4 regions of the Sedimentibacter sp. MB31-C6 genome follow, and region 3 is predicted to be linked to each of the others. Evidence: riboswitches for the same ligand, from Rfam matches in the RefSeq annotation. Region 3 holds a riboswitch; each other region holds the start of a gene.
What was found. Region 3 has a riboswitch for cobalamin ahead of U8307_RS04465 (sirohydrochlorin cobaltochelatase). Riboswitches for the same ligand answer to the same signal wherever they lie in the genome.
Positions count from the first base shown of each region.

Region 1: linked by a shared signal. The riboswitch ahead of cbiD (cobalt-precorrin-5B (C(1))-methyltransferase CbiD) and the one ahead of U8307_RS04465 (sirohydrochlorin cobaltochelatase) in region 3 are both predicted to bind cobalamin.
Region 2: linked by a shared signal. The riboswitch ahead of cbiD (cobalt-precorrin-5B (C(1))-methyltransferase CbiD) and the one ahead of U8307_RS04465 (sirohydrochlorin cobaltochelatase) in region 3 are both predicted to bind cobalamin.
Region 4: linked by a shared signal. The riboswitch ahead of U8307_RS05245 (ABC transporter substrate-binding protein) and the one ahead of U8307_RS04465 (sirohydrochlorin cobaltochelatase) in region 3 are both predicted to bind cobalamin.

Region 1 is NZ_CP142396.1:344,662-346,867, reverse strand. Features, by position in the region: gene U8307_RS01740 (N-acetylmuramoyl-L-alanine amidase) at 1-498, opposite strand, end outside; cobalamin riboswitch at 655-830, shown strand; gene cbiD (cobalt-precorrin-5B (C(1))-methyltransferase CbiD) at 933-2,018, shown strand; gene cobJ (precorrin-3B C(17)-methyltransferase) at 2,050-2,206, shown strand, end outside.
Region 2 is NZ_CP142396.1:1,498,783-1,500,988, forward strand. Features, by position in the region: gene spoIIID (sporulation transcriptional regulator SpoIIID) at 1-104, shown strand, start outside; cobalamin riboswitch at 409-580, shown strand; gene cbiD (cobalt-precorrin-5B (C(1))-methyltransferase CbiD) at 732-1,817, shown strand; gene cobM (precorrin-4 C(11)-methyltransferase) at 1,833-2,206, shown strand, end outside.
Region 3 is NZ_CP142396.1:913,526-915,731, reverse strand. Features, by position in the region: gene U8307_RS04465 (sirohydrochlorin cobaltochelatase) at 1-838, opposite strand, end outside; cobalamin riboswitch at 971-1,150, opposite strand; gene U8307_RS04460 (TetR/AcrR family transcriptional regulator) at 1,295-1,918, shown strand; gene U8307_RS04455 (ABC transporter ATP-binding protein) at 1,934-2,206, shown strand, end outside.
Region 4 is NZ_CP142396.1:1,076,592-1,078,797, reverse strand. Features, by position in the region: gene U8307_RS05250 (FecCD family ABC transporter permease) at 1-492, opposite strand, end outside; partial or broken gene U8307_RS05245 (ABC transporter substrate-binding protein) at 498-1,248, opposite strand; cobalamin riboswitch at 1,579-1,769, opposite strand; T-box leader at 1,864-2,068, shown strand; gene U8307_RS05240 (valine--tRNA ligase) at 2,124-2,206, shown strand, end outside.

The DNA.
Region 1 (2,206 bases), 570 kb from region 3:
TAAAATATCGGCAGCTACTTTAGTTGTATCAAATTTTTTTTGATAAAATACATGTGCTCCATAATATTGCTTTTGAGTAAAAGAATTAAGATGTATAGAAATTGCTAAGTCAGCTTCAGAGTTATTAATTGCCTTTACTCTGTTAGCTAAGTCTTCATTTTTTTTGGCTCTTATAGTAGTAGATTTTTCTGTGTATAAACCTTTATCTTCATAACGTGTCATAAAAACCTCAAAGCCGCTTGCTTCTAAAAATTTCATTAATTTTTGTGATATTTCTAAATTTATTGGTGCTTCAGGTTTTTTTAGATTACCAGATGCTCCTTGGTCAACTCCTCCGTGACCAGGATCAATGAGAATTTTTATTTTATTTGATATTTCTTTTTCTGATGCATCTATAGTTTCTGTAGACTTTGTAGTATCAATACAAAGAGTAATAATTATTACAATTAATAATGCTATTGCAAATATTATATTAATTTTCTTAATAGTATTTTCCATAAGCTCCCCCAATTTATTTTCTTATTTAATCTTATGAAAAATTCCTCTTATAATAACTAAAAATTATTATTATGGGTAAAAACAAGCCTTTATCTCTATAATAGTTTAATTTGGCTGTTGACATTCAAATGAACTTAATATATAATTCAAAACAAATAGAATATTGATAAATTTGGTAACGTAAGTTTTAATAGGGAAAACAGTCGAATCTGTTACAGCCCCCGCTACTGTGAAAGGTGATAATGCTTTTATACCACTGTGTTTTAAAACATGGGAAGGTGAACATTAGATGAACCGATAGTCAGGAGACCTGCCAAGTTTAGTATTTGTAGATTTTCGGGAGGATTATCTAAAATAAATTTATTGATATGAGAATATTATAAGCTTATTACGTCTTCCGAAAATTGGAAGACTTTTTTATTTTGGAGAAAATTATGAAAGAGTTTATTATTAAAAATGGCAAAAAGTTAAGATGTGGTTATACGACGGGAACATGTGCTACAGCAGCGGCAGTGGCAGCAGCTCGTATGATTTTTTCTGGAGAAATAGTAAATAAAGTTTATGTTCAACTGCCTAATGAAAATAAGGTTTTAATTGAAATAATAGATCCTACTTTTGATTGTCAAGGAGTAAGTTGCTGTGTAAAAAAAGACAGTGGTGATGATCCTGATGTAACAGATGGTATACTAATTTTTGCTAAAATTAAACTTGATGAAACTGGAAAAATTAGCATAGATGGAGGTGAGGGAGTAGGACGAGTTACCCAAAAAGGTCTTGATTGCCCTGTAGGTAGTGCTGCGATAAATTCTGTTCCTAGAAAGATGATAATTGATAATTTAAGACAAGTTTGTCGTGAATATAAATATGATGGAGGTATTAGCGTAATAATTTCAGCACCAGATGGAAAAGAAGTTGCCAAAAAAACATTCAATCCGCATTTAGGCATTAAAGGAGGAATTTCTATAATAGGTACAACAGGTATAGTTGAACCAATGAGTGAAAAGGCATTAGTTGAAAGTTTAAAGGTTGAAATGAGGGTTATAAAAGAAAAGGGCTACAATGAGCTTTTAGCATTTCCAGGTAATTATGCTCAGTCTTTTATAGATAAATCATTAGGAATTAGAGGAGAAAACAGCTTAAAATTTAGCAATTACTTAGGTGAAGTTTTAGACTATGCAATTGAACTAAATTTTAATGAAATTTTAATAGTTGGGCATATCGGAAAAATGGTTAAAGTTGCTGGGGGTATGATGAACACTCATTCTAATAATGGTGACTTTAGGATGGAGATATTAAGTTGTTATGCAGCTTTATACGGAGTAGGAAAGGAAGTAATTAAAGAAATTTTATCATGTATTACTACCGAACAAGTAGTTGAAATTTTAATAAGGGAAAATATTGAAAACAAAGTTTTAAGCAAAATAAGGGAAAGAGCAGAATTTTATATAAATAAAAGGGTTGATAATAAATTAAAAATAAAGTTAATAATTTATTCAAATAATTTTGGAATTTTAGATTAAAGAAGATTATAAATAAAAGATGGGAGTTAGTATGATAAACGTTGTGGGTATAGGCCCCGGAAGCCAGGAAACAATGACATATAAGGCAATGGAAACAATTGAACAATCAGATGTCATAGTTGGATATAAAACATATATAAATCTAATTGAAGATTTACTCAAAGAAAAGGAAGTTATTTCAAATGGTA
Region 2 (2,206 bases), 590 kb from region 3:
AAGTTTTACTTAAAAACAAATCAGAAAGGCATATTAGGGGAGGTAAAGCTACACGCCTTAAATATAAAGAAGCACATGACCACGATAAAGTAAGTAATATGTAATTAACCATTTGAGGAAGGGCACTAACTGCAACATGTTAGTGCCTTTTTAGTTTTTGTATGTAAAGTGTTTACAGGGTAAAATATTAAACATCAATAGAGACAAAAAGGAGTGTTGGGACAAAAAAATTATCTTAACATATTCTCCTTGTTATATGCGGATAGGCCTTGAAAGCTACAAATACAATTCTGGATGGTATTTGTAAAAGTTTATTCGTCATAGCTGAAATAAATTTAAATTTGAGTCATTGCTGAAATAATTTTAAATTTATTGACAGTACAAAAGTTCTAATATATAATTAAGGCAATTGAATATTGATATTTTGGTAACATTTGTTTTAATAGGGAAAACAGTAAAAGCTGTTACAGCCCCCGCTACTGTGAAAGGTGATAATGCTCCATACCACTGTGCTTTGCATGGGAAGGTGAGTGTTAGATGATCCGAAAGTCAGGAGACCTGCCAGGATATGCTTGTTTGTAGATTTTCGGGAGGATTATCTAAAATATTTAATTGTGATATATATCAGTATTGTTTAAACTTCCGTAAATTACGGAAGTTTTTTTATGCAAATAATTTGATGAATGAGACTGCGTATATGTATTTTTAATAGTAATATTTTTGAGGTTAATATGGATAAATTTGTACTTAAAAATGGCAAGAGGTTAAAATGCGGCTTTACTACCGGTACCTGCGCGGCTGCTGCCGCAACAGCAGGTGCTCTGATGATATTTACCGGAAAGACTGTGGCGAATGTTTCAGTGAGGCTGCCAAGAGGTGAAATTCTTATAATTGATATTAAGGATCCGTCTTTTAATACACATGGGGTAAGATGTTGTGTTCAGAAAGATAGTGGAGATGATCCAGACTCAACAGACGGGATTTTAATATATGCAGATGTTGAACTGGATGACTCTGGTGAAATACGCATAGATGGAGGTAAAGGCGTAGGACGTGTAACTCAAAATGGTTTAGATTGCCCTGTTGGTGGACCTGCAATAAATTCAGTGCCAAGAAAAATGATAACTGAAAATGTTCATCGGATTTGTAATGAATATGGCTATAGGGGAGGAGTTAATATTATTATATCTGCTCCTGAAGGTGAAGAGGTCGCCAAAAAAACTTTCAATCCTCATTTGGGCATAGTGGGCGGAATATCAATAATTGGAACGACAGGAATAGTTGAGCCTATGAGCGAGAAAGCTTTAATTGACAGCTTGAAGGTTGAAATGCAGGTAATAAAGGAAAGAGGCTTTAATACACTATTGGCTTTTCCTGGCAATTATGCAGAAAGTTTTATTGACAGCACTCTTGGGATACGCGGGGAAAACAGTCTTAAGTATAGCAATTATCTAGGAGAAGTTCTGGATTTTGCCCTGGAGCTTAATTACAAGGAAATATTAGTAGTGGGTCATATAGGCAAGATGATTAAGGTGGCCGGAGGCATGATGAATACCCATTCTCATACCGGGGATTTCAGAATGGAAATGTTCGCTTGCTATGCTGGGTTGTATGGCGCAGGAAGCCATGTTATTGAAGAAATATTATCCAGCGTAACTACAGAACAGGTTTTGGAAATATTAATAAGGGAGGATTTATTAAAAAAGGTAATACAAAAAATAAGTGAAAGAGCACTCTTTTATATTAACAAAAGAGTGGATAATAGAATTATAACTAAATTAATTATTTATTCAAATAATCATGGAATCTTAAATTAATGTAAGGAGACTAAAATGGTACATTTTGTAGGTGCAGGACCTGGTGCAACAGATTTAATCACAATGAGGGGACATAAACTTTTATGTGACGCAGATGTAATAATATATGCCGGTTCATTGGTCAATAAAGAGCATTTAAACTATGCAAAAGAAGAAGCGGAAATTCACAATAGCGCTCATATGACTTTGGAGGAAGTTGTAGATGTTATAAAGAAGGCTGAGAAAGAAAATAAAAATACAGTTAGACTTCATACTGGCGATTCAAGTATTTACGGTGCCATAAGAGAGCAAATAGATATTTTAAAGTCACTGAATATTCAGTATGATGTGGTTCCTGGTGTAAGTTCATTTTGTGGAGCAGCAGCATCATTGAATGCGGAATATACATT
Region 3 (2,206 bases):
ATTCGCCTAATCCTTTAAGTACGCAGTCAACTTCAAATCCTTCTGATTGAAATATTGTTTTCCAAGAATCCTCTTCATCTCCAGCCATATCGTTATTAGCGTGGTCTCCTGCGACAATCATAAGAGGCTCAATAATAACCTTTGTATAACCAGCTTCTTTTACATGAGCAATTACAGTGTCTACATCAGGATAGCTTTCAACAGTTCCTACAAATACGTTACTCATACCTTTGTCTTTGAATATGTAATCAAGTGCAGCATAAGTTGAATTTGCATAATGGTGGGTACCATGTCCCATAAGAACTAAAGCAGTGTCTTGTGGTACATCTGTTGCGATTTCTGTTTTATACGCTTCTACTATTGCTATGTAATCTTCCATACTTGTAATCAGAGGATCGCTGAATGCAATTGAATCAAAATTTTCAATATATGGTTTAATTTCTGTCATCATTTCTTCATATTCGAAACCATTCATTACATGTGTAGGTTGGACCACAAGTGTACCTATGTTGTCAGCAACTAAATCTTTCATAGCTTCATCTACATTATTAATATAAAGTTCGTCACGTTCCTTAAGTTTGTCTATAATAAACTGACTTGTAAACGCACGGCGTATCTCATAATCATCATATGCATCTGAAATTGCAGTTTCAATTGCGTCAATAGTTTTTTTGCGTGTATCATTATAGCTTGTTCCAAAGCTTACTACAAGAATGGCCTTTTTTTCTGGATCACCTACATTGACAGTATTTTTAGATTCTACATTTTCATTAGGAGTACATCCTCCTAGAGATAGTACCGCTAATACGGTAGTAATTAGTACGATAATTTTTTTCATTTTCCTTCTCCTCGTATATTATAATTTTTTATATTTGCCCTGAGAGCAAATTAAAAGAGCTAATTAGTATTAAACTAATTAGCTCCCATTAAACTAAGACGTTTTAAAAATAAAACATGTACAATCCCCTACATATTTTTCTTATTTAAGGCAGGTTTCCTGGCTTGCAGTTCATTCTTCGTCTTGCCTTCCCAAAATTTCTTTCAGTGGCTTATTTAGACGTCGTCTCTGCTTACAGTGATGGGTTCGCACTGGATTTTAACCAGTTTCCCTATTATCTTTTTAAAAAGCACCTTAAATGTTTTTAATATTCAATTGATATCAATATAGCACAAGAAATTTTTTGTGTCAACAATTATATTTTTATTGACCTATTAGGTAAACGGTGCTATAATAACTGTATTGACCTAACAGGTAAATTGCATATTAATAAAACGACTATAAGTAGGTGATACTATGTTTTCAAAGTTTTTAAATTTAGAGCTAGAAAGACGAAATGCAATTATGAATGCGGCGTTTAGGGAGTTTGCCAATAAAGGTTTTGATGATGCTTCGACGAATGTTATTGCAAAAGAATCTGGCATCTCAAAACCGTTGATGTTTCACTATGTTAACAATAAAAAAGATTTTTTTCTTTTTCTATATGATTATTGTTTGGATATTTTGAACCGTGAGTATTTTGACAAAATCGATGTGCATGAAAAGGATATTTTTGAACGTTTGAGGCAGACATGTTTACTTAAAATTCAAGTGATGCAAAAATATCCATGGATTTTTGATTTTATTAGAGTGGCTGTTTTTACGGATTCTGTTGCGGTAAAAAATGAATTAAAAGAAAGACGTAAAATGGTTGAAAACAATAGTCTTGAACGATTTTATGGTGATATAGATGTGTCGCGTTTCCGAAGTGAGTTGGACATAAACAAGGCAAAGCAGTTGATTTTTTGGGCTGTAGGTGGATATGCAAGTCAAATATTGGATCAATTTAAAAGTTTGGATATCGTGGAGTTTAACTTTGAAAAAATCCGTACTGATTTTGACGGTTATCTTAACGAGTTACGAAAAGCTTATTATAAGTAATTGGAGGGTATTATGATGAACGTAATTGAAACAACAAAACTTATTAAGTTCTATGGGAAACATAAGGCCTTACAGGGAGTCGATTTAACTGTAAAACAAGGAGAAGTGTATGGTTTTATTGGTCCCAATGGAGCAGGAAAATCAACAACAATTCGTATCCTTTTAGGAATGCTTCGCAAGAATGGTGGAGAAGCGAAACTTCTTGGGGGTGATCCTTGGGAGAATGCTGTTGCTCTTCATAAGCGGCTTGTATATGTGCCTGGAGATGTGACTTTATGGCCTAACTTA
Region 4 (2,206 bases), 160 kb from region 3:
AAAGACCATACCTACTAAAATTATAGTATTATTTTCCATGTTTTTATCCATGGAAGATGCAAAACTTACCGCAAGAAAAACAGTTAGTAAGCCACATAACAATCCAACTAAAGGTAGTGTAAACATTCCTAAAATAGGAATGCTAAATCCAGTAATTATTACTAAACCTGCTCCAACAGAGGCTCCTGATGATACTCCTAATGTATAGGAAGAAGCTAAAGGGTTTTTTAAAACAGACTGCATTACAGTTCCACTAACAGCTAGAGCTCCACCAACGATAAATGCTAATAATGTTCTTGGCAATCTTAAATTCCAAAGTATAGAAATTGTAACATCAGAAATATGAGAATATAGTGGTATAGAAAATAACTTGTTTAATATGATGTTAAGTATATCTTTAGGGGGTATATAAACACTTCCTATACCAATTCCAAAAATAATTACTATTGCACAGAGTAGTAATGAAATTATGATTTTTAATTTTGTATTCATGTCAATTAGTATATGTTAGGATAAATAGCTTCAGCTATCTGTTCCAATGCTTTTATGATGTTATGATTTGGATGGGAACTAGAATTTTTATCAATGAAATAAACATTATCATTTTTGACAGCATTTATATTTTCCCAACCAGGACGGGCTTTAATTTCATCTACTGCATTTTTTGTGTTATTTACATTAGTAAATATTATATCAGGATTTGATGCTACAATAACTTCATCTGAAACGGCAATCCAACCATCTTGATTGTTTAATACATTAGTTGCACCAACTAATTCAATCATTTCATTTAAAAACACACCTTTTCCAAAGCTATACAATTTTGGCTTGCCATTTATTTCAAAATATACTGTTTTTTTTATCAGTTATTTCTTTTGAAATTTCATTAATTTTAGCTTTCATTTCATCTACAAGCTCATTTCCTTTATCAGAAACTTGCATTGTTTTGGCAATAAATATTATGTCATCATAAATAGCTTCAATACTATCACTAGAAGGTATATAAACTATGGAAATTCCTAAATCCTTTATTGGTTTAAAAGGATCAGTTCCATCGCTTTTACTCATTCCTGTTGCGAAAATAATATCAGGGTTCAGTGCTGTAAGTTGCTCTGCATCAGGAGTCATAATATCAAAACTAGGGATATTGTCAGGTAAACCAGGAATATTAACAGAATAATTGTCAACAGCAATGATTTTATCACCAAAACCTAATTCAACTAAAACTTCTGTAATAGATGGAGCCATAGATATTATTGAGTTAATTTCTTCAGGTATAGTAATTTCATTTCCAGCAGGATCAATAGTTAATACTGTTTCCTTAGGTTTTTCAGATGAGCATCCTGTAATCATGGCTATTATAAGAATTATAATAGTTATTGAGATAATTTTTTTCATTTTTATTCCTCCATTATTTTAGGTCAAACATCTTCTTTAGTTGTAATACAAAGATTGCAATAAAAAAACGTCTCAATTTATTGAAACGCAAATAACCACAAATAACTTTGGATGTTAATATTCCATAGGTATAATAAAAGACTATCGCTTATATCTCTGTAAAGCATAGCATTTGCAGTATTTACGCAAATGATACTGGCAGGTTTTCCGACTTAGAGGTCATAGCAAGTTTTTAACCTTCCCGGATAATCCAGTGGTTGGCAAAGCCATAAAAACTGCTCTCTCATTACGGCAGCAGGACTGTTTAGGATTTTAACCTAATTCCCTATTATCCCATTAAAGTTATGGGCACCAATATCGAAAGATGTTTATTTGATTAGAGTATAGTACAGCTTTAAGTTATTGTCAATAGAAAAAAGCTATTGACAAAGTTATAAAATTTGATTATCATGAATTATAATATAATAGTTTGCTATGATAAAGAGGAGTAGATATAAAAACTTCTAGAGAGTGAAATCCATAGGCTGAAAGGTTTCATAAGTTAATTTATATTGAAGGTAGCTTTTGAGCATTTAATCTGAAATAGTAGTAAGATTAAACGGATTACCGTTAAATTAATTAAGAGCCAAATTGGAAATTAGGTGGTACCGCGGGTTTTCTCGTCCTTATTAGATGAGAACACTCGCTTTTATTTTGCTTATTTTAAAAAGAAAGGATTGAAAATTATGACAACAAATATACCAAGCAAGTATAATCCAAAAGAATTTGAAGATAAAATTTATAATATTTGGATAAAAGAAAACTGCTT